One region of the Citricoccus alkalitolerans genome, then DNA from elsewhere that is predicted to be linked to it. Evidence: predicted binding sites of a transcription regulator. Region 1 holds the regulator's gene; the other holds the start of a gene.

Region 1 (4,811 bases):
CCACCGTCGGTCCCGTGACATCACGGCTGCCGGAACGAGCCTGCCGGGAAGGTCGGAGGGGAAGGGAACGGTCCACGGATCATGGACCAGGTCGACCGCGTGGATCCGTTCGTCCTCCGCGCCACCCTCCACGGGGAGCGAGCCCTCGGCAGACAGCCGTTCACGGAGGGATGCCAGGACCGAGCTGTCGGCCGGTTCCGGGGGAAGGCTGTCCGCGGCAAGGAACCTCAGGGCGTACTTGATCTCATAGGCGGGAAGGTCACCGACAGTCGAGGCCCGGGCCAGTCGGAGGCGGCACCAGTCCGAGGCAGCCTCGGCCCAGCCGCCCGAGAACCCCGTCAGCAGGGCCGCGGCGGCGAAGCCATACGTGAGGTGCGAACCGCCCGGAACCGGGTGGACCCACGGTGCATGGGGCCACTCGAGGGAGGCCTCGGTGACGAACGGTACGGAACCGTCTAGCCCGGAGGTCGAGGCCACCCATTCCAGTCCAGAGCGCACCCAGGGATGCTCGGCGAGATCCCAACCGGCCAAGAGGTCCAGGGCCGTCAGCGTGGAGAGCGCCTCACTCTTCGGTGACCGAACGTCAGGTTCAAGGCCATGACCGAATCCCCCGTCCGGATTGCGGTACGCCTCCAGGGCGGCCAGGACACCCTCAGTGCCGCCGCCGTGGAGCATCAGGTCCACCCGGCGGCGTTCGAGCAACCGCCCGTGGGTGTAGACGAACTCCTCGGCATCCGCCACGCGGACGCCTGGCGGCAGAGGCCGATGGTTCATGGGCTCAGAGCGCCCGGAGTACCGTGACGACCTTACCCATGACCGTCGCCGCATCGCCGAGTATGGGCTCATACGCAGAATTCTGCGGTAGCAGCCACGTGTGGCCATCTCGCTGCCGAAAGGTCTTCACCGTGGCCTCGTCGTCCAGGAGAGCGGCGACGATGTCCCCATTCTGTGCGTTGTTCTGCTGGCGTACGACCACCCAGTCGCCGTCGCAGATGGCGGCATCGACCATGGAATCCCCGGAGACCTTCAGCATGAACAGCTCGCCCTCACCGGTCAGCTGGCGCGGCAGTGTCATGACATCCTCGACCTGCTGGTCGGCGAGGATCGGCCCACCGGCGGCGATCCTGCCCACCAGCGGAACCGGTACGGCATCACCGTCCGAGGCCCCCGTGTGCAGCGTCCTCACCGACCCCACCGGCGTGGCGGCTGATTCGGGGGCCGTGGCGTCCGACTCCGACACGAGGGCCCGGCCGTTCTCGTCCAACAGCACCTCCATGGCGCGCGGGCGGCCCGGATCCTTGCGGAGATACCCCAGCTTCTCGAGCTGGCCCAGTTGATGGGTGACCGATGAGAGCGAGGCCAGGCCCGCGGCGTCCCCGATTTCCCGCATGGACGGCGGATAACCGTGCGCGGCGATCGCAGAGCGGATGGATCCGAGGATGATCCGCTGACGATCAGTGAGGGGCCGGACGCTGGGATCGCGGTGCAGGTCCTGGGCTGGAGGGGGAATCCGGGGGGCCATTCGACCATCCGTTCTTATCGTGTCCGTCGGTCTTGGTGAGATGTCTCGTGCTGGGTCGCTGGGTCTGACGGTACCGGAGTCACAGCCTTGATTCAAAGATATGTTCGAAGTTTTCTTGGCATGGTTCGAACAGGCGTGCTAGACATGATGTCGAAGCAGTCGAACACACGTTCTAGATGGCCCGGGGGTCCGGGAGGAGAGGCAGAAGAGCATGAGTACTGCAGCATCGGTCAACACCCGCGCAGCCGGCTCCGCCGGATTCCACCTGAACCGCCGTGGTCGTTTCCTCTTCGTGGGGTTTCCCGTCATTGTCCTGGCGATCCTCGCCGCAGCGGCCGCTGTCTTCTTCGGCGCGCACGGGATGGCACCGGCGGCTGCGTCGGATGACGAGCCGGTGGCCGCCGTCGAGTCCATCACGGTTAACTACGGCGACACCCTGTGGGACATCGCCGGACGCACCGCTCCAGACTCGCCCCGCAATGAGGCCATCCTGCGCATCGGCGCACTGAATGACCTCGACGGTGGCGATCTGCAGCCCGGTCAGGTGTTGTTCGTGCCGGCCGGGGGCTGAATCCCCGCTGGCCCCCGCAGGGGGTGCCGGGGGCTCGACTCTCTCCAGCCGGACGGTAGGATGGCCTGGGTTCGTAGTGGGGCGGATCCATTGCCGATGACGGGGCACTCATGGGGAACAAGCGCAGGCAGATCAAGTCTGTGGCGACCCCGGTGGCCTTCTCAGCCATTGGTGCCCTCGTGGCCACCGGAGCCTTCCTCTATCCCGGTTTCGACACGGCTGACCTCGAACTGCATGATTCAGGGATCTGGGTCACCCACAACAGCGGGGGATACGTCGGCCACCTGAACCACGAGTCCAGCATCCTGGACGGTGGTTTCCGGCCCCCGATGGAGGACGTCGAACTCCACCAGGCGGATGCCACTGCCCTCATGCTGGATCCGGCCTCCGGCACCTTGACGTCCATTGACACGACGTCCATGGTCGCCGGCGACCAGATCATGCTTCCGGCCGCCCAGGGCTTCGCGCTCGGAGCGGGCGTTATCTCAGCCAGCAACCCCTCGGAGGGGGCTGTCTACGCGGGGACGGTGGACCCATCGCCACAGATTTCACCGGATGAACCGCTGTACGAGGCCGAGGGGGCCGTGACGTCGACGACGACGGTGGAGGGTGAGGTGTTCGTGGCTGACCTCGGCCAAGGCACCGTGATTCGCTTCGGGGCCGGCGACGAGCAACCCGGCGCACTGGTGGAGACCGGCCGGGACGGCGTCGAAGGGCTGGCCGGAATGCAGGAACCACAAATGGTGGCCGTGGGTGAGGTTCCCGTGGTGGTGGATCCCGCTTCCGGCACCCTGTCCTGGCCCGGCCACTCCGTTCAGGATGAGCGCCTGGTGGGTGCGGTGCCGCAGCCGTCCGGCCCCGAGGCGGACCGGATTGCCTTGTCCACGGAGTGGGATCTGCTCACCGTGGGACTGTCCAGCGGTGAGGTCCGGTCCATGAGCATCACTCCACCGACGGACCCCTCCGCTGGATCGACCACGCCTGCCGGTGCCGGCGGCGGTGTGGCGGCCACGGCTCCTGTTCGGGCCGCCGGATGCCTTCACGCCGCGTCGGCCGTCACCGGTCACTACCTGCAGGACTGCGACGGTGAAGAACAGGATCAGATCGTCCCCGTCCCGGATCTGCAGTCCAGCGCGGAGTTGGTCTTCCGGGTCAGCCGCGACGTCGTGGTGCTCAACGACACGACGTCCGGGACTAACTGGATGGTCCTGGACCAGATGAAGGTCGTCGCCAACTGGGACGACCTCGAACCGCCCAAAGGGGAAGGCGAGGAGACGGAGGAGGAATCCGACGAGGTCACCCAGGAGACCGCTCTGCCGGAGCGGCAGGAGGAGAACAGACCGCCGGTGGCGGAGGACGACAGCTTTGGCGTGCGCCCCGGGCGGACCACGCAATTGCCCGTCCTGTTCAATGACTCCGACCCTGACGGTGACGTCCTGACAGCCTCCATCGAGGGCGACCAGCCCTCCGTGGGCACCGTGCAGGAGATCATGGACGGCATCGGGATGCAGATCGTCGTCCCGGAATCCGCGAGCGGCCGGGCCGAGGTGACCTATGCGGCGCATGACGGGCGCGGCGGCACGGACACCGCCCAGATCTCCCTGAGGGTGGTGCCGGACAGTCAGAACCGGGGGCCCACGCAGGAACGCAAGGCGGTGCTCCGGGTGCCGGCGGGAGAAGCGGTGACGAGCCAGGTCCTGACTGACTGGATCGATCCGGATGGTGACGACATCCAGCTCGTGGGCGCCCTCGCCGAGGAGCCGGATACCGTCCGTACCCGTCCGGACGGTCAACTCACGTTCCAGGACAACACCGGCGAGGCCGGACGCCGTGACATCCAGGTCTCCGTGTCCGACGGGCGCGAGACCACCACGGGCACGGTGCAGATCGAGGTCCTCGAACGCGGATCGGTCCATCCGCCGATCACCCAGGCGGACCACGTCACCGTCCAGGCGGGGCAGGAGATCACGTTCTACCCGCTCGAGAACGACACCGACCCCCTCGGCGGCCAACTGCGCCTCGCCCAGGTGGCTGATGCTGAGAATGCGGAGATCGAGTACTCGGCCGCCGGGGGATCAGTGCAGTGGTCCTCGGAGGTCGCTGACACCTACTACATCGAGTACCTGGCGGCGCATGAGTACGACTCCGCTCCTGGGCTGATCCGGGTGGACGTCGTGGAGAGCGAGGAGAGTTCCGGTCTGCCGGTGGCCGTGCGTGACATCGCGCTGTTACCGGCGGGCGGCCAGACCCTCGTCAATGTTTTAGGCAATGACACCGACCCGACCGGAGGTGTGCTGTTGGTGCAGGGGGTCCAGGATGCCACGACCGCGTCCGGGGCGCCGGCCCCGTTGAAACTGGCAGTCGAGGACTTCAACCACATCCGGGTGGTGGACACCGGTGGCATGGCCGGCCCGGCGACCTTCACCTATTCAGTGTCGAACGCCCAGGGCACCTCGCAGGGCGAGGTTACGGTGGTACCGCTGCCGGAACCGGAGGTCATGCAACCGCCCTTCGCCGTCGCGGATACGGCGAACGTCCGCGTCGGTGACGTGGTCACCATCGACGTGCTGGCCAATGACACCCATCCCAACCAGGAGGAGCTGACCCTGGTGCCCGAACTCGACCGTCAGGTCGCAGAGGGTCGCGGGATTGGTTTCGTGTCCGACGGAAAGGTCAGGTTCCGTGCCGGCAGTGAGCCAGGGCGGGCCACGCTCTCCT
Region 2 (4,811 bases), on a different contig from region 1:
GACCAGTCGGTGGGAATCGAGGTCGACGGGATGTACACGGACGATGTCCCCACGGACACGCAGTGGAGCTCCCTCGTGCACCTCAGCGCCTTCATCTGCCAGCGGTACGGGCTCCACGTGGACCGGATCATCGCGCACCGGGACGTGCCCGGCGCCCAGACGCTGTGTTGCGGGGATGCCTTCTACGGCAAGCTCTCCGCCTTGCGTGACGAGGTGACCTCGGCGCTGGTCAACGGGGTCGACGGCGGCTCGGGCGCCTCCGGCGACTACCCCACCGTGCGCCTCGGTGACGAGGGAGATGCCGTGCGCCGGGTCCAGGTCACCCTCGACGTCATCGGCCACGATCCCGGCGTTGCCGACGGTGTGTTCGGTCCGGCGACCGAGAAGGCCCTGCGCGAGTACCAGTCCTCGCTCGGCACGGGCGTGGATGGCATCGCCGGCCCACGTACCTGGGGCGCCCTCGCGACGCATCACGCCGCCGGCTCCACGGTGAGCTCCGGGAGCGCGGGGACCGAGGTCGAGTACCTGCAGCGGGGCCTGAAGGCCTCCAGCGGCGTCGACCTGGCCACCGACGGCTTCTTCGGGGATCAGACTGAGGCCGCCGTCTCCGCCTACCAGAAGGCCCGTGGGCTGACCGTGGACGGCGTCGCCGGCACCGAGACGTGGGCCGCTCTGAAGCACGCGAAGTAGTCAGTCGCGCGGCGGGATCTCGCTGGCCGCGGGCTACCTACGGCAGCGAGCCTTCTACGGCCAGCAGGCCTCCTACTGCCAGCGGGCCCTGCGCTGGCTGCGGGCCTCCCCTCCGCATCAGACTTCTTGCGGGCAATACAAAACCCCGCGGTCCCGGTTCCACAAAGGGAAGGGGACCACGGGGTTCCGTGGGCCGACGCGCGCCGGGTGACCGGCCGGCGTCGTGCGCGGGATTTCTCCTGCGCTACTGCATGCTGGGCGAGGCAGCCGAAGCGGTCCCGCCCACCAGGGGCAGAGTGAAGATCAGCGCTTCGAGAACTGCGAGGCCTTGCGGGCCTTCTTGAGGCCGGCCTTCTTGCGCTCGACGACGCGGGCGTCACGGGTCAGGAAGCCGGCCTTCTTGAGAGCGGCGCGGTTGTTCTCGCGGTCGATCTCGTTCAGAGCGCGGGCGACACCGAGACGCACGGCACCGGACTGGCCGGAGGGGCCACCGCCGGTGATGCGCACGATGACGTCGTAGGCACCCTCGAGCTCGAGGAGCTTGAACGGGTCGTTGACTTCCTGCTGGTGCAGCTTGTTCGGGAAGTAGTTCTCGAGGCTGCGGCCGTTGATGGTCCAGGCGCCGGAGCCCGGGACGAGGCGCACGCGGGCGATGGCCTGCTTGCGACGACCCACTGCGCCGCCGCCGACGGTCAGCGCGGGGCGCTCAGCGACAGCAACAGCCTCGGGGGCATTGGTGGACTCGGAGGTGTAGCTGGTCAGCTCCACTTCCTCGGTGGACTCATTCTCATTGAGAGTCATGGTTCTCCTTGAAAGATTGTGGTGGTGCTGACCCGTTACTGGGCGACCTGGCCGATTTCGTACGTCTTGGGCTGCTGCGCGGTGTGGGGGTGCTCGGCACCGCGGTACACCTTGAGCTTGTGAAGCTGCTCAGCAGCGAGGGAGTTCTTCGGGAGCATGCCGCGCACGGCCTTCTCCACAGCGCGCACCGGGTTCTTCTCCAGCAGCTCCGCGTAGGAGACAGAGGAGAGACCACCCGGGAAACCGGAGTGGCGGTAGGCGCGCTTCTTCTCGAGCTTGGCGCCGGTCAGGGCCACCTTCTCGGCGTTGATGATGATGACGAAATCGCCCATGTCCATGTGGGGGGCGAAGGTCGGCTTGTGCTTTCCGCGCAGCAGTGTTGCGGTCTGGCTGGCAAGACGACCCAGCACGACATCAGTGGCGTCAATGACGTGCCACTGGCGGTCGGCATCGCCGGGCTTCGGGGTGTACGTACGCACGTTGTTTGCCTTCGTGTTCGGTGTCGGTTACAGATTTCCGGCCCGCGGCGGTGAGTCCGGGGGCCAGTCACTGAGTTCATCGGTGCGCAGCCGGTACGCCAGGTGAGGACTGGAGTGAGGCCGGGTCCGAAAGCTTCCCGGCGGTGCCCTGGGCTATCGCGACCATGCAACCAGGCCACCCGAGGGTACAGCGAATCCGGGAAAGGACACGCACAACGAAGGTCAATACTACCGTGTCCACGCAGTCGGGGCAAAGCAGCTGGAAATCAAGGGAATGCGGGGCGAAAGGAGCGTGGAATGAGCGCGGATCGACGGCGGCACGAGGACGGGGGCGCGCGGGAATGGCGGGAGGAGGACCGAATGAGCGCGGGAGGAGGGTGGGAGGAAGGTGGGGGGGAGCGCGGGGCGAGCGCGGGAGGAGAGTGGGAGGAGAGTGGCGGGCGAGGAGGAAGGAGGGGGTGACCGGCGAGTGAAGGCGGGAGCCCAAGGGGGAAGGAGACCCCCAGGACGACGGGTGCAGAAGAACAGCGGGGCGGAGGGAGGCGAAGATACCGAAGGAGAGCCGAGGGGCAGGTGAGCCACGGGATGGAAGCCCCACAGGGCCGAGCGTCAGGCGCCCCGCATGCTGCCACTCGGCCGCACCACTCCCTCCCCTCCCGCAACCCTCCACCCCAACGCGTCACCCCCTGACACACGCCTCCAACCCAACGCGCTACTCCACAGAAAACTGATCACGGCGTGTCATCCACAGATTTCCAGAAGCCCTTTTCGGCTCCAGAAGGGTGTGATCGAATGGATCTATTCGAACATCTGTTCCCATACGGCAAGCGGGGAAACAGCAGAAGTCACCTCCGTCGGCGGTAGCGAACAGGTACGGGAAAGCCAGTAGGGGAAAGGAGGGCAGGTGTGACTGATGAATATGAGTCCCCAGACGGACTTGAGCGCCAGGGCGAGCACAAGAATGTGGACGAACATGGCTCAGGGACCGCCCCGCTCCCTTCTCTGGGCGAGCTCCCGCTCGGTCACCTGACGGCCTTGTTGCAGGAGGCCACCCGAGCCATGGTGCGTCGATTGTCCGGCCCCGATGCCTTGCGCGAGTTGAACGCCATGACTGTCCCGGACGACAGCGGCAGTAGGGACTGGGGAGCAATGCTGTCCTCCGTTCCCGACGAGCCGGATTATGACGCGATACCAGGGCTGGACTCTGCCACTTTCCTTGAGTCGACCCTTGCCCCGCCCGGGGAAGCCACCGCTCAACCCGCCGTCGTCACCCTCCCGGTGCTGCACCAGGTTCTGGAGACCGTTGGGCGCTCTGTCGCGACGGCCCAGATGACCTTGACGGGTCACACGGTGGAGGTGTTCGACAATCCACCAGAACGTCGTCGACTTCTCGGACTTCCTCAAGGGAAGACTGCCTTCCGCGATGCTACCGACTACCTCAAGATCGCACTGCGGATCGACGGCACCGAAGCTCGGCGCCGGACGCGCTGGGCGGCCACTCTGCGGCCGACCCGCGCTCTGTCCGGTGAGCCCCTGCCTCCCGCCCTCCCCCGGTTGTCCGCCGCCGTCCACGAGGGGAAATTGGACCGTGCCGCCGTGGATATCATCACCACGGCCTTGGACAACGTGCGGCAGATGGCTCGTCGCGTGGAGGCCGATCCACAGGCAGTCTTCGACCTCCTAGATGACGGCGAGGAGCGCCTAGTGGCGCAGGCCGAGTCCGTGGACCCGGGTACGCTGCGCAAAGTCGCGGCCCACTGGCTGAAGTGGGTCGAGGCGGTCGTGGATCCCGACGGCTCCGAGCCGAACGATGCCACGCTGCCCCAGCTGCAGGGTCTGATCCGCAAGGGTCAACGCAATGGACTGCACCAGTGGTTGCTCGCGGTCAATGATGAACAGAACGAGTATCTGCTGACGGTGGCGAACGCCGCCACCAATCCCCGGGCGTCCTACCGCGGCCAGTCGATGGAGGGTGCCGAAGGTGGCGCCACCGGGAGCGAGCATGTGGACCACCTGTTGACGGCAGAGGTTCATTCCGAAGGGGACGGTTCCTCGACGGCGGTCACCGCCGTCGACCCGCGCTCAACCCAGCAGAAACAACTCGACGGGCTGATGGCGTGCATCGCCGGCGGCCTGGCGATGATCGAAACGGATCAACTGCCCTCGACGGGTGGTATCCGCCCTCAGGTCTCGGTCCTGATCGACTTCCACACATTGCTGGGCGATCTGGAGAAGGCCGGCACGGTCACCGCCGAAGACCTCCTCCGGTTCGAGTCCTCAGCAACCTTCACCGGTCCGATCCACCCCACCACGATCCGGGCCATGGCCTGTGATGCGGACATCCTTCCGGTGGTTCTCGGATCGAGCGGAGAGGTGCTCGACGTCGGCCGAGCGCGGCGCCTCTTCCCCGCCCGACTCCGGCAGGCGATCGCTGCCCGCGATGGAGGATGCGCCGCGCCCGGTTGTTGGATTCCCGCGCCGTGGTGCGACGTGCATCATGTCGAACACTGGGAACACGGCGGACCCACCTCAGTCGACAACGGGGTCCTACTCTGCAACCACCATCATCACGCCGTCCACGCCGGCGCATGGGACATCGATATGGACTCCGGCCGGCCGTGGTTCATACCGGCCCCCTATCTGGATCCACGTCGACAACCACAGCGCAATCGGTTCTGGCGGAGGTAGCCCCATGGATCATGGGCAGCAGTCACACCACCGTTCGACGCGCCCGTGTCCCAGCGGCGCGCGAGGCCAAAGCACGGGGATCAGAGCCGACGTCGGGGTATTCGACGTGCTCAAGGACCAAGGCGTGCGGCGGTGCGAGCCGCGTCTGCGAGT

The links. Region 1 encodes LexA, which represses DNA repair genes until DNA is damaged. Its sites were predicted from a motif close to TCGAACANNTGTTCGA; they were not measured.
Region 2: ABD134_RS12675 (HNH endonuclease signature motif containing protein) is a predicted target of LexA. The motif match lies at 2,773-2,788, and genes of this name have one in related genera.

What each region holds. Positions count from the first base shown of each region.
Region 1 is NZ_BAAALH010000001.1:425,487-430,297, forward strand. Features, by position in the region: gene ABD134_RS01875 (hypothetical protein) at 1-774, opposite strand, end outside; gene lexA (transcriptional repressor LexA) at 779-1,522, opposite strand; gene ABD134_RS01885 (LysM peptidoglycan-binding domain-containing protein) at 1,734-2,093, shown strand; gene ABD134_RS01890 (Ig-like domain-containing protein) at 2,204-4,811, shown strand, end outside.
Region 2 is NZ_BAAALH010000002.1:1,483,281-1,488,091, reverse strand. Features, by position in the region: gene ABD134_RS12690 (peptidoglycan recognition protein family protein) at 1-690, shown strand, start outside; gene rpsI (30S ribosomal protein S9) at 994-1,491, opposite strand; gene rplM (50S ribosomal protein L13) at 1,527-1,970, opposite strand; gene ABD134_RS12675 (HNH endonuclease signature motif containing protein) at 2,877-4,658, shown strand; gene truA (tRNA pseudouridine(38-40) synthase TruA) at 4,681-4,811, opposite strand, start outside.